DNA from 3 places in the Enterobacter sp. UPMP2061 genome. Region 1 is predicted to be linked to each of the others. Evidence: predicted binding sites of a transcription regulator. Region 1 holds the regulator's gene; each other region holds the start of a gene.
What was found. The regulator PurR, encoded in region 1, represses purine synthesis genes. The targets are predictions, from matches to a motif close to CANGCAAACGTTTGCNTG.
Positions count from the first base shown of each region.

Region 2: ACWKXX_RS00550 (nucleoside-specific channel-forming protein Tsx) is a predicted target of PurR. The motif match lies at 5,619-5,636, and genes of this name have one in related genera.
Region 3: purM (phosphoribosylformylglycinamidine cyclo-ligase) is a predicted target of PurR. The motif match lies at 4,794-4,811, and genes of this name have one in related genera.

Region 1 covers NZ_JBSKJP010000001.1:1,052,641-1,060,360, forward strand. The annotation lists gene mdtK (MdtK family multidrug efflux MATE transporter) at 1-329, opposite strand, end outside; gene ACWKXX_RS05140 (riboflavin synthase) at 555-1,196, shown strand; gene cfa (cyclopropane fatty acyl phospholipid synthase) at 1,228-2,376, opposite strand; gene punC (purine nucleoside transporter PunC) at 2,675-3,874, opposite strand; gene punR (DNA-binding transcriptional activator PunR) at 3,988-4,899, shown strand; gene purR (HTH-type transcriptional repressor PurR) at 4,917-5,942, opposite strand; gene cydH (cytochrome bd-I oxidase subunit CydH) at 6,240-6,329, shown strand; gene ACWKXX_RS05170 (MFS transporter) at 6,491-7,657, shown strand; gene sodB (superoxide dismutase [Fe]) at 7,695-7,720, opposite strand, start outside.
Region 2 covers NZ_JBSKJP010000001.1:105,070-112,789, forward strand. The annotation lists gene tgt (tRNA guanosine(34) transglycosylase Tgt) at 1-101, shown strand, start outside; gene yajC (preprotein translocase subunit YajC) at 124-456, shown strand; gene secD (protein translocase subunit SecD) at 484-2,331, shown strand; gene secF (protein translocase subunit SecF) at 2,342-3,313, shown strand; gene ACWKXX_RS00540 (VOC family protein) at 3,451-3,816, shown strand; gene ACWKXX_RS00545 (helix-turn-helix transcriptional regulator) at 3,827-4,507, shown strand; gene ACWKXX_RS00550 (nucleoside-specific channel-forming protein Tsx) at 4,596-5,480, opposite strand; gene ACWKXX_RS00555 (SadB/YajI family lipoprotein) at 5,749-6,288, opposite strand; gene nrdR (transcriptional regulator NrdR) at 6,441-6,890, shown strand; gene ribD (bifunctional diaminohydroxyphosphoribosylaminopyrimidine deaminase/5-amino-6-(5-phosphoribosylamino)uracil reductase RibD) at 6,895-7,720, shown strand, end outside.
Region 3 covers NZ_JBSKJP010000002.1:105,892-113,611, forward strand. The annotation lists gene ppx (exopolyphosphatase) at 1-765, opposite strand, end outside; gene ppk1 (polyphosphate kinase 1) at 769-2,829, opposite strand; gene purN (phosphoribosylglycinamide formyltransferase) at 3,058-3,699, opposite strand; gene purM (phosphoribosylformylglycinamidine cyclo-ligase) at 3,696-4,733, opposite strand; gene ACWKXX_RS06090 (6-phospho-beta-glucosidase) at 5,000-6,430, shown strand; gene upp (uracil phosphoribosyltransferase) at 6,657-7,283, shown strand; gene uraA (uracil permease) at 7,366-7,720, shown strand, end outside.

The sequences.
Region 1 (7,720 bases):
CCGGCGTTCCACAGGACGATCATAATCAGGACGGAGACACCCCCGGCCAGCCAGAAGCCCTGGCGCACCTGATGGGCCACGCGGTCGCGTCGACCGGAGCCGTTAAGCTGCGCGATAACCGGCGTCAGCGCCAGCAGCAGGCCGTGACCAAAAAGAATGGCCGGAAGCCAGATTGAGGTTCCGATCGCCACGGCGGCCATATCGGTGGCGCTGTAACCACCGGCCATTACCGTATCCACAAATCCCATTGCGGTTTGGGCTACCTGCGCGACGATCACCGGTATGGCCAGTGCCAATAACTGACGCGCTTCGATCATATACTTCTGCACGTGAACACCTTTGTATTGTAGTTATTTGAGAGACTAAAAAGGCCGCCGTTACTGGCAGCAAGAAGAAAAAACAGAGGGATGCCAGCTATTGTAGCGGGGTTTAACTAATTATCTAGTGAAAAAATCGCCAGAAATTGCGCATCACTGGCAACCTGTTTTTTCAACTGTTATTGTGGTGGGATTATACGGTGTCATCGCCGTTCGGAATGAACAGGAGCTGTAAGCATGTTTACTGGTATTGTGCAGGGCACTGCCAAAGTGGTGTCCATTGATGAAAAACCGAATTTCCGCACTCACGTGGTTGAGCTGCCTGAATATATGCTCGACGGCATTGAAACCGGGGCGTCGATAGCGCATAACGGCTGCTGCCTGACGGTGACCGAAATTAACGGTAACCAGATTAGCTTTGATTTAATGAAAGAGACGCTGCGTATCACTAACCTGGGTGAACTGGTGGTGGGAGATATCGTCAACGTTGAACGCGCGGCGAAATTCAGCGATGAGATTGGCGGGCATCTGATGTCGGGCCATATTATGACCACCGCAGAAGTGGCGAAAATCGTGACCTCGGAAAATAACCGTCAAATCTGGTTTAAGGTGCAGGATCCGTCATTAATGAAATACATCCTTTATAAAGGATTTATTGGCATCGATGGGATTAGTCTGACCGTCGGTGAAGTGACGCCAACGCGTTTTTGCGTGCATTTAATTCCTGAAACGCTGCAACGTACTACGCTTGGCGCAAAAAAACTGGGGCAGCGCGTAAATATCGAAATTGATCCCCAGACCCAGGCGGTCGTGGATACCGTTGAGCGCGTACTGGCGGCGAAAGAGGCGGCGATAATTAAAACCATGGAAGAAGAATAAAAAATAACCCCGGTTAACCGGGGTTATTTTTTCAGCGAGCCACACGCAGACCGTGCTCAATCCCACGACTAAACACCACCTGCCAAAGCTGTATATCCCGCGCACGGAACGCGCCCGCACAGGCATTCAGATAATAGCTAAACATCCGTTTGAATCGTTCCGAATAGTTGTCGGCGATTTCAGGCCATGCAGCCTGGAAACGTTCATGCCAGGCCATCAGGGTGGTGTCGTAATCTGCGCCGAAGTTATGCCAGTCTTCCACAATAAAATGCGGTTCGCTGGCGTTCGCAATCTGGCGAACAGAGGGTAAACAGCCATTCGGGAAGATATATTTGTTGATCCAGGGATCCACATTGTTATCGGTGCGTTTAGAGCCGATGGTGTGTAGCAGGAAAATTCCCTCAGGCTTCAGGTTACGATCGGCGACCTCGAAGTAAGTCTTGTAGTTCTTCGGCCCCACGTGCTCGAACATACCTACGGAAACAATGCGATCGAACTGCTCGTTCAGGTCGCGGTAGTCCTGAAGCCGAATATCAACATCCAGACCCAGACAGCGTTCCTGCGCCATCTTCTGCTGTTCAGCGGAAATCGTGACGCCGACTACGCTGACGCCGTAATTTTTCGCCATAAACCAGGCAAGACCACCCCAGCCACAGCCGATGTCCAGCACACGCATACCGGGCTGTAACTGCAATTTATCGCAGATCAGTTGCAGCTTGTCCTGCTGCGCCTCTTCCAGGGTCGTCGCTTTTTTCCAGTATCCGCAGGAGTACTGCATTAAAGGATCGAGCATACGGCTGAACAGATCGTTGCCCAGGTCGTAATGCTCTTTACCGACGATCCACGCCCGTTTTTTACTTTGCAGATTGAACAGGCGGGCGGAGGCAATGCGTAAGGTATCTTTGAAATGACGAGGGAGCTGTTTTTCAAGACCGGCGCGTAATACGCTGGAGAAGAACATATCCAGCCGCTCACACTCCCACCAGCCGTCCATATAGCTTTCACCCAGCCCTAACGACCCCTCCTGTAACACGCGTTTGAAAAAATCGGGATGCTTTATCTGGGGATCGGAGGGGGATGAGCCATTAATCGTAATGCCCGCACGTCCCAATAGTTCGCTGACGATCCGGGACCAGTTATCGTCCGGAACGCTGACTTCTTCTATACACGATGAACTCATAGCTTCTCCATCACCTTGCTGTGATCAGAACCTTAAAACAGCGTAGACGCTTTTTTGGTTTGTGAGAAATCTCACGGTAAATGCCCGCGAGGCTAATATCCGACGTAGAACAGAGGAAGGGAGATAACCCTTGCCGAAATGCCTTCCATGGTAAAACGGGAGCGCTCCGGCTCCCGTTAACACTTAATATTTATCGTATTTAATCGAACCAAATTTAGTATAGGCCGCAAAATTTGGTGATTCAACAGAAAATTGTTAGCAACCTAATCACTGGTATTTAACATAGTTTCCCGCGCAATCAGGCGTGCGACGTTTCTGTCTGCGCGTTTTCACTCTGCTCGCGATGGGCTGAGGACTGCATGCGATAGCCCAAACCCGACAGCGCAACGGTGACCAGCATCACGCTGGTAGTGGTGAGCAGCGGGGTTGCAATCAACGCAGAGACCACGAGACTTGCCAGGAAGCACAGGCCAAGTTGCAGGGTATTTTGCAGCGCGGCAGCGCGGCCTGTCGCCTGCGGAAATGGACGCAACGCCTGGGCTACAACAATAGGGTAGATGGCCCCGTTAGCGATCGCCATGACGCAGAACGGAATCAAAATTTCTGCAAGCCCGGCGCCGGGAATAAAGCCGACAGCCCAGGTCGCAATCACGCTTAGCGCATACAAAACCAGCAGCCAGGGCAGCATCTGTTGGCCTCCCCATTTTTGCAGCGCGGCGCGACAGCCATAGCCACCCACCAGGAAGGCGATGGTCTGTGGTACATAGCTCAGGCCGATAGCCGCCGGGCTGTAGCCCATGTCATGCAGAATGAACGGCGAACCGGTTAGCCAGGCAAAGAAGCTGGCAGAGCAGGCAGCATAAATCAGCACGTTACCGCGATAGGCTTTCGACCGCAGTAAAGAGGTAAAGGTGATGGGCTTTGCGTCCGGATGCGTCTCTTTTTTATGCGCAGGTTTAAGCCCGAAAGCAGGCAGCATCAGGACCAGCGTAATAGCAAAGAGCGTGGCGAAAATGGCCTGCCAGTCGAAATGCGCCAGGATCCAGCTGCCCAGTAACGGGGCAAGCGCCGGCGACAGGCCGACCAGCGGCATAATAGTGGCGAATATGCGGTTAGTGCGCGAGGCGGGGTAGTAATCGGTCACCAGCGCCTGCCAGGTCACCGCTGCGGCGCAGACACCGACCGCCTGAATAAAGCGCAGCGCCAGCAGCCAGGCGGCATCGCGGACCCACAGCATGCCCAGACAGCCTACGGCAAAAATCGCCAGACCCAACAACAGGACGGGCTTACGGCCGAAACGATCCGAGAGCGGCCCCCACAGCAATTGCGCAAAAGCAAAGCCGGCGAGGAACAAACTTAAACTGGCGCTGATGGCGGCGGCAGGGGTTTGCAAATCTTCCTGCATCGCGGCGAACGCGGGCAGATACATATCGGTCGCCAAAAAGCCCAGCACGCTTAAGCCGCCGAGCCAGACTAAAAATCCTTTCCTGGGTTGCACTGTTTTTTCTCCTGAGGAGGCAGGTGTACGTTGGCGCAGAGTGTAGGGAGTGTAAAGCGGCTTGTGAAACGCTAATATTTGGCGGGTGCATTCAAAAATTTTGCAGGCTAAATATGTGGTCAGATTATTCCCTTGAAGTGGTTGATGCCGTGGCGCGTAACGGCAGCTTTACCGGTGCCGCCCAGGAGCTGCATCGCGTTCCCTCGGCTATCAGCTATACGGTGCGCCAGCTGGAAGCGTGGCTGGCGGTGCCGCTGTTCGAGCGGCGTCATCGCGACGTGGAGCTCACGCCTGCCGGAGCGTGGTTTTTGAAGGAAGGGCGGTCTGTTATCAAAAAAATGCAGATCACCCGTGAGCAGTGCCAGCAGATCGCCAACGGCTGGCGCGGGCATCTCGCTATCGCGGTGGATAACATCGTTAAGCCGGAGCGGACCCGGCAGATGATCGTCGATTTCTATCGTCATTTTTCCGACGTCGAACTGCGTGTTTCGCAGGAAGTGTTCAACGGCGTCTGGGATGCGCTGGCGGACGGCAGGGCGGAGATGGCGATTGGTGCAACCCAGGCGATCCCGGTTGGGGGGCGCTACGCGTTTCGCGACATGGGCATGCTGAGCTGGACCTGCGTGGTCGCGCGCGATCACCCGCTGGCGGCGCTGGAAGGTCCGCTGAGCGATGACACCTTACGCAACTGGCCCTCGCTGGTGCTGGAAGATACCTCCCGCTCGCTGCCCAAGCGCATTACCTGGCTGCTGGATAATCAGCGCCGCGTGGTCGCACCGGACTGGGAGTCGTCAGCCACCTGTCTGAGCGCGGGGCTGTGCGTTGGCATGGTGCCGGTGCATTTTGCGCGCCCGCGCATCGACGCGGGAGAGTGGGTGGCCTTGACGCTGGAAAACCCCTTCCCGGATGCCGCGTGCTGTCTGACGTGGCAGCAAAACGACGTCTCGCCCGCCATGGCCTGGCTGCTGGATTATCTGGGCGACAGCGAAACGCTGAACCGGGAGTGGTTGCGGGAACCAGCATAGCTGGCCCCGTAATGAGATTAACGACGGTAGTCGCGGAACGGACCGTCCGCAACGGAACGGCGTTCAATCAGGCGCGGGTGAACTTCAATGGACTGGGACTGTTCACGCTTGTTGACGATCCTGTCCAGCAGCATGTTGAAGGCCGTTTCACCCAGCGAATCTTTCGGCTGGTGAATGGTGGTCAGCGCCGGGGTAAAGAAGCGGGCGTTGCGCACGTTGTCATAGCCGATCACCGAGATATCCTGCGGGACGCGCAGGCCGAGTTCATCCGCCGCGCAGAGCGCGCCCATCGCCATGATGTCGCCGCCGCAGAACACCGCGGTAGGGCGATGCGGCTGGGAGACGATCTGCTGCATGGCGCGATAGCCCGACTCCGGCTCGAAGTCGCCCTGAACAATCCAGTTTTCCGGCACGGTGATCAGCGCCTCTTCCATCGCTTTCATGAAACCGGCCAGACGGCCAGCTCCGGTGTTACGCTCCAGCGGACCCGGGATCACGCCAATTTCACGATGACCGCGTTCTACCAGATAACGCCCCGCCATGTAGCCGCCTTCAAAGGCGTTATCAATAACGGAGTCGGTAAAGTCTGCGCGCGCTTCGCCCCAGTCCATGACCACCATCGGAATGTGGCGATACTCTTCCAGCATAGAAAGGACCGACTCGGGGTATTCAGAACACATTACCAGCAGGCCGTCGACGCGCTTTTGCGCCATCATTGACAGGTAAGCGCGCTGTTTTTCAATGTTGTTCCACGCGTTGCCCAGAATCAGGGTATAGCCTTTCTGGAAGCAGTTTTTTTCAACGGCTTCGATGATTTCAGCAAAGTAGGCCGCTTCACTGCTGGTGGCCAGCAGACCAATCGATTTGGTGTGATTAACCTTCAAGCTGCGGGCGACCGCACTTGGCGAGTAGTGCAGCTCTTTGATTGCCGCCCAGACGGCATTACGCGTCTCTTCAGCGACGAAACGCGTTTTGTTAATAACATGTGATACGGTTGTAGTGGAAACGTTTGCGCGTTTTGCTACGTCTTTAATTGTTGCCATTAAATGTCACTCCAGACCATATCCTAAGCTCCTGAAAAAATTGAAGGTAAACGTTTGCCTTCTCTCACCCTTATCACGCAAACATGAGTTGCGACACGCCGGGAAAACGACACAGGACGTCAGGAGGGGGTCAGTGGCCGGTACGCTAATAAATTTAGCGTGGAATTTTGTCCTATCTTGATGAAAAGGGGAAGAGGTAAAGTGGATATCCGCTTAAATCCTGGAAGATTTTTGACCTGAACTGTGTAAAAATGAGCAAGCTCACTTTTCGTAGGGTGAATAAAAGGAGAAAAATTGATGAGTACCGATCTGAAGTTTTCGCTGTTTACCACCATTGTTGTTCTTGCCCTGATTGTTGCGGGTGGTTTAACCGCTGCGCTGCACTGATTCAGGAGGGGGGAGAACCTTCTCCCTCTCTTGCCGCTATTGTTACCTCTCCGGCAAAAATCTTTTGCCAAAATGTTAACTTCTCATTTTTTGTGATTGATGTCATGCTTTTGACTTCTTAGTTCTGTGCCGGGTTATGGCACGGTATCCGGAGTCTCTTCATGAAAATCAATTTTCCCCTGCTGGCCCTGGCGATTGGCGCCTTTGGGATTGGCACCACTGAATTCTCCCCGATGGGGTTATTGCCTGTTATCGCCCGGGGTGTGGACGTCTCAATTCCTGCGGCCGGTATGTTAATTAGCGCCTACGCGATTGGCGTGATGGTGGGCGCGCCGCTGATGACGCTGCTGCTTTCCCACCGCGCTCGCCGCAATGCGCTGATTTTCCTGATGGCGATTTTCACTCTCGGAAATGTGCTTTCCGCGATTTCGCCCGATTACACCACTCTGATGCTTTCGCGCATTCTGACCAGCCTCAACCATGGCGCCTTCTTCGGACTGGGCTCGGTTGTTGCCGCCAGCGTGGTGCCAAAACATAAGCAGGCCAGCGCGGTAGCCACTATGTTCATGGGCCTCACCATCGCTAATATCGGCGGCGTTCCCGCTGCCACCTGGCTGGGAGAGGCCATCGGCTGGCGTATGTCTTTCCTCGCAACCGCCGGACTGGGCGTGGTCGCGATGGTTGCGCTGTTCTTCTCACTGCCGAAAGGAAGTGCGGGAGAACGTCCGGAAGTACGTAAAGAGCTGGCGGTGCTGATGCGTCCTCAGGTGTTGTCCGCGCTGCTTACCACGGTACTGGGGGCCGGGGCGATGTTTACGCTCTACACCTATATCTCCCCGGTGCTGCACGACATTACCCACGCAACGCCACTCTTTGTTACCGCGATGCTGGTGCTGATTGGTGTCGGGTTCTCGATTGGCAACTATCTTGGTGGGAAATTTGCCGACCGCTCCGTCAGTGGAACACTGAAAGGTTTTTTAACGCTGCTGATTGTCATCATGGTGGCGATTCCGTGGCTGGCGCGTAACGAAGTGGGTGCCGCGATTGCCATGGTGGTGTGGGGCGCCGCAACCTTTGCCGTGGTGCCACCGTTGCAGATGCGCGTAATGCGCGTTGCGCACGAAGCGCCGGGGCTCTCTTCGTCGGTGAATATCGGTGCGTTTAACCTGGGCAATGCGCTGGGGGCCGCAGCGGGCGGGGCGGTGATCTCAGGTGGTTTGGGTTACAGCTTTGTGCCGGTGATGGGGGCGATCATTGCTGCACTCGGCCTGCTGCTGGTGATTATGTCTGGTCGTAAACAGCCTGAAGCGGTGTGTACGGCGGAATAAACAAAAACGCAGAAGGGCTGCCCCTTCTGCGTGTCTCTTACGCGGCGAAGTTCTTCGCAACAA
Region 2 (7,720 bases), 950 kb from region 1:
CTGGTTTACGTAAGGCTATCGAAGAGGGTAAATTAGAGAGCTTCGTGACCGATTTCTACCAACGTCAGGGGCGGGATGTTCCACCGTTGAACGTTGATTAATTTTAATAATGAGGGAATTTGAATGAGCTTTTTTATTTCTGATGCGGTAGCAGCAACGGGTGCACCAGCGCAGGGCAGCCCGATGTCTCTGATTCTGATGCTGGTTGTGTTCGGTCTGATCTTCTACTTCATGATCCTGCGTCCACAGCAGAAGCGTACTAAAGAGCACAAAAACCTGATGAACTCCATCGCGAAGGGCGATGAAGTCCTGACCAATGGTGGCCTGGTGGGTCGCGTAACCAAAGTAGCGGAAAACGGCTACATTGCTATCGCCCTCAACGACACCACTGAAGTGGTTATCAAACGTGACTTCGTAGCTGCCGTTCTGCCGAAAGGCACCATGAAGGCGCTGTAATCCCAACTTTTCCCAAAGGGAACTGCCGTGTTAAACCGTTATCCTTTGTGGAAGTACATCATGCTGGTCGTCGTGATTATCGTCGGCCTGCTGTACGCGCTTCCCAACCTGTATGGTGAGGATCCGGCCGTTCAAATCACTGGCGCGCGCGGTGTCGCCGCCAGTGAGCAAACGCTGATCCAGGTCCAGAAAACGTTACAAGAAGAAAAAATTACCGCTAAGTCTGTGGCACTGGAAGAGGGCGCAATTCTTGCTCGCTTCGACACCACCGACACGCAGCTCCGCGCACGTGAAGCGCTGATGGGCGTGCTGGGTGATAAATATGTCGTGGCGCTTAACCTTGCTCCTGCAACCCCACGCTGGCTGGCTGCGCTGAACGCAGAGCCAATGAAACTGGGTCTTGACCTGCGTGGCGGCGTTCACTTCCTGATGGAAGTGGATATGGATACCGCGCTCGGCAAGCTACAGGAACAGAATATCGACAGCCTGCGCAGCGATCTGCGCGATAAGGGCATTCCGTACACCACCGTACGTAAAGAAGATAACTACGGCCTGAGCATCACGTTCCGCGACAGCGCGGCACGCGATCAGGCTGTGACGTATCTGTCTCAGCGTCACCGCGATCTGGTGATCACCTCTCAGGGCAGCAACCAGCTGCGTGCGGTAATGACCGACGCGCGTCTGAGTGAAGCACGTGAATACGCCGTTCAGCAGAACATTAACATTCTGCGTAACCGTGTAAACCAGCTGGGCGTGGCTGAGCCACTGGTACAGCGTCAGGGTGCTGACCGTATCGTGGTCGAACTGCCGGGTATCCAGGATACCGCCCGTGCGAAAGAGATTCTGGGCGCGACGGCGACCCTGGAGTTCCGTCTGGTTAACTCCAATGTCGACCAGGCTGCTGCGGCTTCAGGCCGTGTGCCGGGCGATTCTGAAGTGAAACAGACCCGCGAAGGCCAGCCCGTTGTGCTGTACAAACGCGTGATCCTGACCGGTGACCATATCACCGACTCCACTTCCAGCCAGGACGAATACAACCAGCCGCAGGTTAACATCTCGCTGGATAGCGCAGGCGGCAACATCATGTCTAACTTCACCAAGGACAACATCGGCAAACCGATGGCGACCCTGTTCGTGGAGTACAAAGACAGCGGTAAGAAAGACGCCAATGGCCGTGCCGTGCTGGTGAAAGAGGAAGAGGTGATTAACATCGCCAACATCCAGTCTCGTCTGGGTAACAGCTTCCGTATTACCGGTATCAGCAACCCGAACGAAGCGCGTCAGCTCTCTCTGCTGCTGCGTGCCGGTGCGCTGATTGCGCCAATTCAGATTGTTGAAGAACGTACCATCGGTCCAACCCTGGGTATGCAGAACATCAAACAGGGTCTGGAAGCGTGTCTGGCCGGTCTGGCGGTGTCCATCATCTTCATGATCTTCTTCTATAAGAAGTTCGGCCTGATTGCGACCTCCGCGCTGATTGCCAACCTGGTGCTGATCATCGGTATCATGTCCCTGCTGCCGGGGGCGACGCTGACCATGCCGGGGATTGCGGGTATCGTTCTAACCCTTGCGGTGGCGGTCGACGCCAACGTACTGATAAACGAACGTATCAAAGAAGAGCTGAGCAACGGTCGTTCTGTACAGCAGGCGATTGAAGAAGGCTACAAAGGGGCGTTCAGCTCCATCTTCGATGCGAACGTAACAACACTGATTAAGGTTCTTATCCTGTATGCAGTGGGTACTGGCGCGATCAAAGGCTTTGCGATTACTACCGGTATCGGTGTCGCAACGTCGATGTTTACCGCTATTGTCGGCACCCGTGCCATCGTGAACCTGCTGTACGGCGGCAAGCGCGTCAAAAAGCTGTCTATCTGAGGAGTGCGTTGTGGCACAGGAATATACTGTTGAACAATTGAACCACGGCCGTAAAGTCTGGGACTTTATGCGCTGGGACTACTGGGCCTTCGGCATTTCAGGTTTTCTGCTGATCTTGTCCATCGTCATTATGGGCGTGAAAGGCTTTAACTGGGGTCTGGATTTCACCGGTGGTACGGTGATCGAAATTACCCTGGAAAAACCGGTCGATATGGACCAGATGCGTGAGTCTCTGCAAAAAGCGGGCTTTGAAGAGCCGCTGCTACAGAACTTCGGCAGCAGCCGCGACATCATGGTGCGTATGCCGCCGGTACACGATGCCAACGGCAGCCAGGAGCTGGGCAGCAAGGTCGTCCAGGTTATTAACGAAACGACCAGCCAGGATGCAACGGTTAAGCGTATTGAGTTTGTCGGCCCGAGCGTTGGTGCTGACCTGGCGCAGACCGGTGCGATGGCGCTGCTGGTGGCGCTGATCTCGATCCTGATTTACGTCGGTTTCCGCTTTGAGTGGCGACTGGCGGCAGGCGTGGTTATCGCCCTGGCGCACGACGTGGTGATCACCATGGGCATACTGTCTCTCTTCCACATTGAGATTGACCTGACGATTGTGGCATCCCTGATGTCCGTTATCGGTTACTCACTGAACGACAGTATCGTGGTATCTGACCGTATTCGTGAAAACTTCCGTAAGATCCGTCGCGGCACGCCGTACGAAATCTTTAACGTGTCGTTGACCCAGACGTTGCACCGTACGTTGATCACCTCCGGCACCACCCTGATGGTGATCCTGATGCTGTTCCTGTTCGGTGGCCCGGTGCTGGAAGGCTTCTCGCTGACCATGCTGATCGGTGTGTCTATCGGTACGGCCTCGTCTATCTACGTCGCGTCCGCACTGGCGCTGAAGCTGGGCATGAAGCGCGAGCATCTGATCCAGCAGAAAGTCGAGAAAGAAGGGGCGGATCAGCCGTCCATTCTGCCGTAAGAGTCTTATGTAGTATCGAAATCCCGGCCTGTTGGCCGGGATTTTTTTTGTCTGCATCTCACAACACTCCTGACAGTATGCTGTCAGGAGCCCTGTCGTAGACTCCTTCTGAACCCTAACAACAGGCAGGAGGACGTATGAAAAGTGTTATTAACTGGTTTGAAATTCCGGTCGCCGATATGGATCGCGCCATCAAATTTTATGAGTCGGTGATGCAGGTCGCGCTGCGGCGCGAGAAGATGGACGTGGCTGATCTGGCGATTTTCCCGCACGAGGATCCGGCCACCGGCGGCGCGCTGGCGAAATTTGACGGCGTTACACCGTCTTCGCAGGGCGCTATTATCTACCTGCATACTGACAATCTGGCGGCCACGCTCGATCGTATTGCTTCTGCGGGCGGTGAGTGCGTGTTTGGCCCGCTGGAACTGCCGCAAGGCATTGGCACTATAGCCCTGTTTACCGACAGCGAAGGTAATCGCGTCGGCCTCCATCAACCGGTATGAGAGTAAACCGATGACCCGACGCGCTGACCGTTTGTTCCAGATTGTGCAGATCCTTCGGGGCAGGCGTCTGACAACGGCAGCGCATCTGGCGGAAAGGCTTGGCGTGTCCGAGCGCACGGTGTACCGCGATATCCGCGACCTGTCGCTTTCCGGCGTGCCGGTGGAAGGCGAGGCGGGAAGCGGATATCGGCTGATGTCGGGTTTTGATTTACCCCCGCTGATGCTGACCAACAAAGAGTCCGAGGCGCTGATGGTGGCGATTCGCCTGCTCAAAACCTGGGGCGGGGAATCGCTGTCGCGCGAGCTGGAGTCGGCCCAGGAAAAAGTGCTGGCGATCCTGCCAGAAGAGAGCCGCCGCAAGGCTGAGCAGACGCGGATTTACGCGCCGGATATTGCCCTTCAGCCACATTCCCGTAGTGGTTTCGACGTGATCCATCAGGCGATTTCCGCCCAGCGCGTGCTGGCACTGCATTATCGTGATGAGGCTGGGCAGCTCTCAAAGCGCGAGGTTCAGCCGCTGGGCTTGTTCTTCTGGGGAGAGCGCTGGCTGCTGGCGGCGTGGTGCGAGCGACGCGATGACTACCGCTGTTTCCGGCTCGACCGATGCCTCAATATTGTGCAGACGGAGAGGCGGTTTAGCGAGAGTGCGGACAGGTCATTGGCAGATTTTTTGCGCAAGGTGAGGCAGTAAAAAGCCGGGGGGCGGCTACGCCTTACCCGGCCTACATTCGGATCGTAGGCCCGGTAAGCGTAGCGCCACCGGGCGGAATCCGCACTGATTAGAAGTTGTAACCCACGACCAGGTAACCACCCCAACCGGTAGAGCGAACGCTGAAGTCGCCGTTGCCAAAGTTCAGGCTGGCGTCGTCGTTCCACTGGCCACCGTTGTGCCAGTAACGCGCAACAACAGAGTAGTGCCAGTGATCGTAGTTCAGCGCCAGGATGTGGCTGGACGCGATGGAGTCGTTAGTGCGCGCTTTTCTGCCGTTCAGGTCGCGGAAATCGTTATCGCCCAGGTCTGAACCCCAGTCAAAGTTGGTGAAGCCGATATAGCTCAGGTTGCCGCCCCACAGTTGGGTAATTGGCACGAAGTATTTCACTTTGAAACGGTAGCCGTCCCACTCGTTCTCGTTCGCGGCGCCGTAGTTCTGCCACTGGTATTTTGCGTATACGTTCATGGACAGGCTCATCGGCAGGCCAGTCTCAATGTCTGTACCCAGACCCATGTACCAGGTGCTCTGGCGACCGGACTTGTTGCGACCCATGTCGTAGATGTAGTTGTTTGCGAAATACCACTCTTTGAACGGACCAAACGCCAGACTGGTACCGGTCAGTTTATCAATGGAGAAGCGGGGTTCGATCTCCATGAACAGTGGGGAACCGTGGTTCCAGATACCTTTCGCGTCGGTGTTACCGCCGAAGAATACCGGTGCGTCCATGTAGCCATAGAAATCAAACCAGTCTTTTTTAGCGAATGCTTCGTACTCGAGGTAGGTATCGTTACGGATCTGCGGTCCGAAACGGGTATGGTAGCTGCCTACAACGTTAACGCTCTGATGCCACCAGTCGGAGAGGTATTGTGGTTTGTCGTTTTCCGCTGCGTTAACAGTGAAAGAGGTGGAGAGTGCCAGAACTGCACCGGCTGCGAGTAATGTTTTTTTCATAATCATGCCACTGATTGAAATTCCCTTCCGGGAGTGAAAAATGCGCGAATTGCGTTTCTAAATATTTCGTATTTCTGCGGAGCCTATTATAGGAATCCTTGCTCACAAAAATATGTGTTGTTTCACATATCTCTCACATACGTAATCGATTGCGTTCACGTTTGCGTACTTTAGACGGGCGGGATTGTAGCGGCAATCATTTATGTTGCCAATCCATACGAAATGTAAATGTTAGCGGAGTGACATTTCACTCCGCTAGAAGGGCGGGTTATTGCGCGGCGGGTTGAATGTCGTGAATACGGATAAAGCCCAGCTGTTCTGGGGTCAGTCCGCTCAGCTGGAGCGGGATATCAACATCGCTCGGCGCCAGCGTGCTGGCGGGGGCGGTGAAGAGCTGATTCTTCACGTTCACTTCCTGATAGCTCTCCGTGGTGCCCTGAATCTGGCCCCACTCTACGGTGCCGCTGAACGCGGGAAGCGGATCGTTGGACTCACCCTGAATGCGTAATGTTGCGCGAGTACCATCGGCATTCGCTGCAACATTCACCAGAGACATCTTTAGGGTGCCAATCTGGCTGTTCAGACGCGCGGGCGTGTTTGCACCTGGCAATAAATAAACGCCATTGCTGGATTTGGCATTCAGCGCGTTCTGCTGGGTGATCTTCACGGTTTCTTTGTTAAGTTTGTCCATCGCCACGTTAAGCGTATTCACGCTTTGTTTCATTTCGCGGACTTCACTTTGCTGTGCGCAGGCGCTGAGCGTGAACAGGCTCCCCACCAGCACTATTTTCAGGTAACGTCTTGTCATTGCGTTTAATTCCTTGAAATCACAGATTGCTGCAATGGTAGACAGGATAGTGCCGTCAGGCATAGATCCTTTGTCTCAAAAAGCTCTTCCTTTGTTGTCGGGCCAGTTCAGGGTAAAATAGAAATCAGTTAACCAGATAACAGGGACATCGTATGCATTGCCCATTTTGCTCCGCTGTGGATACCAAAGTCATCGACTCACGTCTTGTAGGCGAAGGGTCTTCCGTGCGTCGTCGTCGGCAGTGTCTGGTGTGCAACGAGCGTTTTACCACCTTCGAGGTGGCAGAGCTGGTAATGCCGCGCGTGGTAAAAAGTAACGATGTGCGCGAACCGTTCAATGAAGAGAAACTGCGTAGCGGGATGCTCAAGGCGCTGGAGAAACGGCCCGTCAGCTCCGATGACGTCGAAATGGCGTTAAACCATATTAAATCTTATCTGCGGGGGTTAGGTGAGCGCGAAGTGCCGAGCAAAATGATCGGCAATCTGGTGATGGAACAGCTGAAAAAGCTCGATAAAGTCGCCTATATCCGCTTTGCCTCCGTTTACCGCAGCTTCGAAGACATCAAAGAATTTGGCGAAGAGATCGCCCGCTTACAGGATTAAGCCCATGCACGACGAGATGTACATGGCGCGAGCCATGAAGCTGGCGCAGCGCGGTCGGTTTACCACTCACCCTAACCCCAATGTCGGGTGCGTCATTGTTAAAGATGGCGAGATCGTGGGGGAAGGTTTTCACTACCGCGCAGGCGAGCCGCATGCTGAAGTGCATGCCCTGCGCATGGCGGGTGAGAAAGCGCGTGGCGCGACGGCCTATGTGACGCTGGAGCCATGCAGTCATCACGGACGTACGCCGCCGTGCTGTGAAGCGCTGATTGCGGCGGGCGTCTCGCGCGTTGTCGCCGCCATGCAGGATCCTAATCCGCAGGTGGCGGGCCGCGGGCTGTATCGTCTGCAACAGGAAGGCATCGACGTCAGCCACGGCCTGATGATGCAGGATGCCGAAAACATCAACAAAGGCTTCCTGAAGCGTATGCGCACCGGCTTCCCGTTTATCCAGCTTAAGCTTGGCGCGTCACTGGATGGCCGCACGGCGATGGCGAACGGCGAGAGCCAGTGGATCACCTCGCCGCTGGCAAGGCGCGATGTGCAACGTCTGCGCGCGCAAAGCCATGCTATTCTCACCAGCAGTGAAACGGTACTGGCTGACGATCCGGCCATGACCGTGCGCTGGGAAGAGCTGAATGCGGATACGCAGGCGCTCTATCCGCAGGAGAACCTGCGTCAGCCGCTGCGCATTATTGTTGATAGCCAGAACCGCGTGACGCCGGAGCACCGCATCGTGCAGCAGCCGGGTGAAACCTGGATTGCCCGCACCAAAGAAGATACGCGCGAGTGGCCGGAAGGCGTGCGCAGCATTATGGTGCCGGAACATA
Region 3 (7,720 bases), on a different contig from region 1:
GAAGCTCTTATGCTTAAGCACCTCTTCGGTGAGTTTCACCAGGCGCTCAGGCGTAATAAACCCGTCTTTTTCACCCATTGCCAGCAGCACTTCATGGGCCGCTTTAATCGAACCCGATGCGCCCAGCGCCACGTTCCAGCCCTGAATACGGTATTGCCAGGCCAGATTTTCCAGTTTTTGTACGGCGGCCATGCGCGCGCGCTGGAAGTTTTCGCGGGTGATGACGCCGCCCGGGAAATACATCTGCGCGAAGCTGACGCAGCCCATACGGCGGCTTTCCACCAGACGCGGCTCGAAGTCTTCGCCAATCACCAGTTCCGTGGAACCACCGCCGATATCAATCACCAGCTTGCGGCCTTTTTCCGGCTGCGTATGCTCCACGCCCATAAAAATCAGGCGCGCTTCTTCGTTACCGGAGATGATCTCAATCGGGTAGGGGATAACCTTTTCCGCGCGCTTAAGAAACTCCGGCGCGTTCAGCGCCTGGCGTAGCGTATGCGTCCCGACGATGCAGACGCTGGACGGCGAAAAGCCTTGCAGACGTTCTGCGAACAGCGACAGACAGTTCAGCCCGCGCTCCATGGCCTCTTCGCTCAGCATGTTACGCGCGTCGAGACCATCGGCCAGATGCACACGCTGCTTCAGACGACCGATGATCTGCATCGCGCCATCCACCTCGCGGGCGATGACCATATGGAAACTGTTTGAGCCAAGATCGACCGCGGCGAACTCCTGCGGGCGTGGGGTATTATCGTTTATTGGCATAGGTTAATCGGATTGCTCAAGTGATTTAATGTAATCGTAAATCGCCAGCTGCGAGCGCACTTTACGGCGATTGCCGCGCGGTACATAGCGATTACTGAGTTCTTTGTCGATATAACGTGCTTTCACCGTATCGCTGAACAGGATCTCGATAATGTCCAGGATACGCTGCTTAAGGCGAGGATCCAGCAGCGGTGCCGCCACTTCAATACGGTAATCAATGTTACGCGTCATCCAGTCGGCGGACGAGAGGTATACGCGCTTATCACCGGCGTTATCGAAAATATAGACGCGATCGTGTTCAAGATAGCGATCCACAATGCTGATCACGCGGATATTGTCGCTGATGCCTTCCAGTTCCGGAATGAGCGAGCACATGCCGCGAATGAGCAGATTTACCGGAACGCCGGAGCTGGAGGCCGCGTACAGGCGGTCCACCAGCCCTTTGTCCACCAGATTGTTGAGCTTCAGCGTGATGCCGGACGACAAGCCGTTCTGCGCATTGGCAATCTCTTTATCGATCATATCGTACAGCAGGCGCCGTGAGTTCTGCGGTGACACCAGCAGATAATCGAAGCTCACCGGGCGGTACGGGTTCTCAATGAAGTTGAACACCCGACGCACTTCGTTGGTGATGCGGGCATCGGCAGTCAGCAGCGAATAGTCGGTGTAGATTCTCGCGGTTTTCTCGTTAAAGTTCCCGGTACCGATATGGGCGTAGCGCACCACGTCGTCGCCCTCTTTACGGGAGATCAGGAACAGCTTGGCGTGAATTTTCAGCCCTGGCGCGGAGAAGATGACGTGTACGCCCGCTTCCGTCAGTCGGCGCGCCCAGTGGATGTTGGCCTCCTCGTCGAAGCGAGCCTGGAGCTCAACCACCACGGTCACTTTCTTGCCGTTGTGCGCCGCGTGGATCATCGCATCGATGATACGGGAATCTTTCGCCACGCGATAAATGTTGATTTTGATCGCCAGCACGTTCGGATCGAACGAGGCCTGACGCAGCAGTTCCAGCACGTGTTCAAAGGTGTGATACGGATAGTAGAGCAGCACATCCCGTTCGCGGATGGCGTCGAACCCGTTGCGGAACTTATCGAACCAGATATGGCGCAGGCGCGGCAGCGGTTTGTTCACCAGATTGGCCTTGCCGACGTTCGGGAAGCCAATGAAATCTTTAAAGTTGTGGTAACGCCCGCCGGGAATAATGGAGTCGTAGCGGGAGATGGTCAGCTTATCGCGCAGCATCTCCACCATCGCGTCCGGCATATCGCGTTGATAGACAAACCGCACCGGCTCCGCCGTCAGGCGCTGCTTGAGGCTGGAAGACATCAGCTCCATCAGGCTGGCCTCCATCTCATGCACCAGATCGTACTCGGCGTCACGGGTCATCTTCATCGAGTAGGCGTTGAGCGCGTCGTAATCGAAGAAGCCTTTGAAGATATCGTCCAGGCAGTAGCGCAGGATGTTATCCAGCAGGATCATCGGCTTACGCCGGCGCGGGGTTTCCGGCGGCAGGTTTACAAAGCGTGGGACTTTATCAGACGGTATTTCCAGCAACGCGTAGTTAATGGTCTCACCACGAATGATTTCTACCGCCAGATAGGTGTAATCATCTTTCAGGAACTGCACCAGATCGGTTTCACGGTTGATCAGAATCGGGGTAATGTGCTGGCGCAGATAATGTTTGAAATAGTGGCGCAGCCAGTTTTGCTGATTCGCGGAGAGCTGGCGTTCGTTGATCAGGAAGATTTGGTTGCGTGCCATTTCCAGCAGCAGCTCGTTATAGAGGCCATCAAATTCCTGATCGGCTTTCATGACGCGAGACTGGATTTTTCCAAGCAGATGCCGGGAGTGGGAGTTCAAGCCCTGTTCTTCGCTGATGATGATTCGGCGTTTCAGTTCGGCGAAGCGAACCTTGTAGAACTCATCCAGATTGTTGGAATAGATGCCTAAAAAACGCATACGTTCAATCAGCGGGTTGCTTTTATCGGCCGCTTCCTGAAGTACACGTTCGTTGAATGCTAACCAGCTTAGCTCTTTCTCGATGTATAACTTTTCCTGACCCATTACAGCTCACACTCCAGTTCAATCACAGGACGTGGTAAATCCGTCTCGTCCTTATTATGGCGAGCATTTCCACGATATGTCCAACAGTGCCAGAAAAGTATGACAGTTATTTTTTTGTTGGGGAATTTAGAGGGTTGGGGGAGGGGGGGGCGGGTGGCGCTGCGCTTACCACGACCTACGGGACCGTAGGCCCGTGCAAGCGAAGCGCCGCCGGGCAATTCAAACAGACTACTCTTCAGCCGCATAACCCTGCGGGGGCAACTTCACGCCGTCCAGCCAGGCTGCGCCGTTGCGCATCTCCAGACGTCCATCGACAAACCAGCTTACCACCAGCGGATAAATGGCGTGTTCCTGCGTCTGCACACGTTCGGTCACGTCGTCTTCGTTGTCGCCGTCAAAGACCGGTACTTTTGCCTGCAAAATGACCGGACCGCCGTCCAGCTCGTCGGTGACGAAATGCACGGAGGTACCATGCTCCTCATCGCCGTTCTCCAGCACCTGACGATGGGTGTGCAGACCGGGGTATTTTGGCAGCAGGGAAGGGTGGATATTGAGCAGTCGTCCGGCGTAGTGTGCAACAAAAGCCGGGCTCAGGATGCGCATGTAGCCTGCCAGCACCACCACGTCAGGCGCGTAGGCGTCAATCTCCTGCACCAGCTCACGGTCAAAGGCTTCACGCCCGGCGAACTGGCTGGCTTCCAGCGCGTGCGCAGGAATGTTCGCTTCCCGCGCGCGCTCAAGGCCGAATGCATCGGCCTTGTTGCTGAATACTGCCCGAATGGTGCCATTGATTTTCTTCTGTTTGCAGGCGTCTATGATTGCCTGCAAATTGCTTCCGTTGCCGGAAATGAGCACCACGATGTTTTTCATTCAATGACCACACGCTGTTCGGAATCGGAAGCTTTAATCGTACCGATTTTCCACGCGTTTTCACCTTTTTCTGTCAGCAGCTTAACCGCTTTATCCGCTTCGCTGGCGGGCAGGGCGATAACCATGCCCACGCCGCAGTTAAAGGTGCGGTACATTTCGTGAGAGCTCACGTTGCCTGCGGTTTGCAGCCAGTTGAAGACGGACGGCCACTGCCATGAGGATGCGTCGATCACCGCCTGGGTATTGTCCGGCAGCACGCGCGGAATGTTTTCCCAGAAGCCGCCGCCGGTGAGGTGAGCGATGGCGTGCACGTCAACGTTCTCAATCAGCTCCAGCACGTTTTTCACGTAGATGCGGGTCGGGGCCAGCAGGTGATCGGCCAGCGGTTTGCCGTCCAGCTCGGTGGTCAGCGGGTCGCAACCGCTCACTTCGAGGATTTTACGCACCAGAGAGTAGCCGTTGGAGTGCGGACCGCTGGAGGCCAGCGCAACCAGCACATCGCCGTCAGCCACTTTGCTGCCGTCGATAATTTCTGATTTTTCTACCACGCCGACGCAGAAGCCTGCGACGTCATAATCTTCACCGTGATACATGCCAGGCATTTCCGCGGTTTCACCGCCGACCAGCGCACAGCCGGATTGCAGGCAGCCTTCGGCGATACCGTTAATGACGCTGGCTGCGGTATCCACGTCCAGCTTGCCGGTCGCGTAGTAATCGAGGAAGAACAGCGGCTCGGCGCCCTGTACCACCAGGTCGTTGACGCACATCGCCACCAGATCGATACCAATCGTATCGTGACGCTTAAGATCCATCGCCAGGCGCAGTTTTGTACCGACACCATCCGTACCCGAGACCAGCACAGGTTCACGATATTTTTGCGGCAGCGCGCACAGTGCGCCGAATCCACCCAGGCCACCCATCACTTCCGGGCGGCGGGTTTTTTTCACCACACCTTTGATTCGGTCAACCAGCGCATTACCTGCGTCAATATCAACACCGGCATCTTTGTAGCTGAGAGAAGTTTTGTTGGTCACGGCTTAAATCCCCACGCGATTGCATAGCTAGTAAGAAAAATCGGCGCAATTCTAACAGTCCAGGCAAACGTTTGCGAGCCTATTCTCGGCGCGGGGATCTTTTTTTCTGTGCGAGTTGTCCAGGGCAACAAACTTGACTCTGTTCACGAAAATGAAACCGGTTTCGGCGATCTGCTTGCAACGGCTATCCCCTTTGCACATCATCAAACTGAAACCGGTTTCTGTAACTGTTTTTGCAGAAAATAACGCAGAATGAGGGATAGCGAATGTCAGGATTTAAAGCAGGTTTTCTGTGGGGTGGGGCCGTTGCGGCGCACCAGCTCGAAGGCGGCTGGAAAGAGGGCGGCAAGGGCGTGAGCGTTGCCGATGTCATGACGGCAGGCGCCCACGGGGTACCGCGTGAAATCACCAACGGCGTGCTGGAGGGGAAAAATTACCCCAACCACGAAGCCATCGACTTTTATCACCGCTATAAAGAAGACATCAAACTCTTTGCCGAGATGGGGTTCAAATGCTTCCGCACCTCCATCGCCTGGACGCGTATCTTCCCGAAAGGCGACGAGCTGGAGCCGAACGAAGCGGGACTCAAATTCTATGACGATCTTTTTGACGAGTGCCTGAAGCACGGCATCGAGCCGGTGATCACGCTTTCCCACTTCGAGATGCCTTTCCACCTGGTGACGGAATACGGCGGCTGGCGCAACCGTAAGCTGATCGACTTCTTTGTTCGCTTCGCGAAGGTCGTTTTTGAGCGCTACCAGCATAAAGTGAAGTACTGGATGACCTTTAACGAGATCAACAACCAGGCCAACTTCCACGAAGACTTTGCGCCGTTTACCAACTCCGGGCTGAAATACGCGCCGGGAGAAGATCGCGAGCCGGTGATGTTCCAGGCGGCGCACTATGAGCTGGTGGCCAGTGCCCTGGCGGTGAAGGCGGGGCGCGAGATCAACCCGTCGCTGCAAATCGGCTGCATGATTGCCATGTGCCCCATCTATCCGCTGACCTGTGCCCCGGACGATATGATGATGGCGATGAACGCCATGCATCGTCGCTACTGGTTCACCGACGTTCACGTGCGCGGCAAGTATCCGCAGCATCTGCTCAACTACTTTGAACGTCGCGGCTTCGCGCTGGATATCACCGAAGAAGATAAAGTGGCGCTCACGCAGGGCTGCGTGGATTACATCGGGTTCAGCTACTACATGTCTTTTGCCACCAAAGCGACGGCGGACAATCCGCAGCTGGACTACGACGAGAGCAAGAGCCTGGTCTCTAACCCGTACGTGCAGAAATCGGACTGGGGCTGGCAGATTGACCCGGTGGGGCTTCGCTACTCCCTCAACTGGTTCTGGGATCACTACCAGCTGCCGCTGTTTATCGTTGAGAACGGCTTTGGCGCGATCGACGTGCAGGAGAGCGACGGCACGGTGAACGACCAGTACCGCATCGACTACCTTTCCGCACACATCCGCGAGATGAAAAAAGCGGTGGTGGAAGACGGCGTAGATCTGATGGGCTATACCCCGTGGGGCTGTATCGACCTGGTCTCTGCCGGCACAGGCGAGATGAAAAAACGCTACGGCTTTATCTTTGTCGATAAAGATAACGAAGGTAACGGCACGCTGAACCGCAGCAAGAAGAAATCGTTCGACTGGTATAAGCAGGTGATTGCCAGCAACGGCGATAACCTGTAATTGTCGGGTGGCGCTAACGCTTACCCGACCTACACTACACGTAGGCCCGCGTAAGCGCAGCGCCACCGGGCAGAACCCGCACCCAAGCCGGAGCTTCGCCTCCGGTTTTTTTGTCTCTAAATCACTTTGCTTGATATACGTCAAGCAAGATGGGTATGGCCTAATCCGAAAAAAGCGGTATAATCCCGCGATTTTTTTGCGGATGCCACCTCAGAGGAGAAAGAGAATGAAGATTGTGGAAGTGAAACACCCACTCGTTAAACACAAGTTGGGCCTGATGCGTGAGCATGACATCAGCACGAAGCGTTTTCGCGAACTGGCTTCTGAAGTGGGTAGCCTGCTGACCTACGAAGCGACCTCTGATCTGGAAACGGAAAAAGTGACCATCGAAGGCTGGAACGGTCCGGTACAGGTTGAGCAGATCAAAGGTAAAAAAATTACCGTGGTGCCAATCCTGCGTGCGGGTCTGGGCATGATGGAAGGCGTACTGGAGCACGTCCCAAGCGCGCGTATCAGCGTGGTGGGTATCTACCGTAACGAAGAGACGCTTGAGCCGGTCCCGTACTTCCAGAAGCTGGTCTCTAACATCGACGAGCGTATGGCGCTGGTGGTTGACCCGATGCTGGCGACCGGCGGTTCGATGATCGCCACCATCGACCTGCTGAAAAAAGCGGGGTGCAGCAGCATCAAAGTGCTGGTGCTGGTTGCGGCGCCGGAAGGTATCGCGGCGCTGGAAAAAGCGCACCCGGACGTTGAACTCTATACCGCGTCTGTCGACCAGGGACTGAACGAGCACGGGTACATCATCCCGGGGCTCGGCGATGCCGGCGATAAGATTTTTGGTACTAAATAATCGAATAACGATAAAGAAGCCGACTTTGATAGTCGGCTTTTTTTTGAATAAAAACCAACAATGACACTCAGAGGAAAACACTATGACGCGCCGTGCTATCGGGGTGAGTGAAAGACCGCCGCTTTTACAGACAATCCCGCTTAGTTTGCAGCACCTGTTCGCCATGTTTGGCGCAACCGTGCTGGTGCCAATCCTGTTTCACATTAACCCGGCTACCGTGCTGCTGTTCAACGGCATCGGTACGCTGCTTTACCTCTTCATCTGTAAAGGCAAAATCCCGGCCTATCTCGGGTCGAGCTTCGCGTTTATCTCCCCGGTTCTGCTGTTGCTGCCGCTGGGTTATGAGGTCGCGCTGGGCGGCTTTATCATGTGCGGCGTGCTGTTCTGCCTGGTCTCCTTCATCGTGAAGAAAGCCGGTACCGGCTGGCTGGACGTGA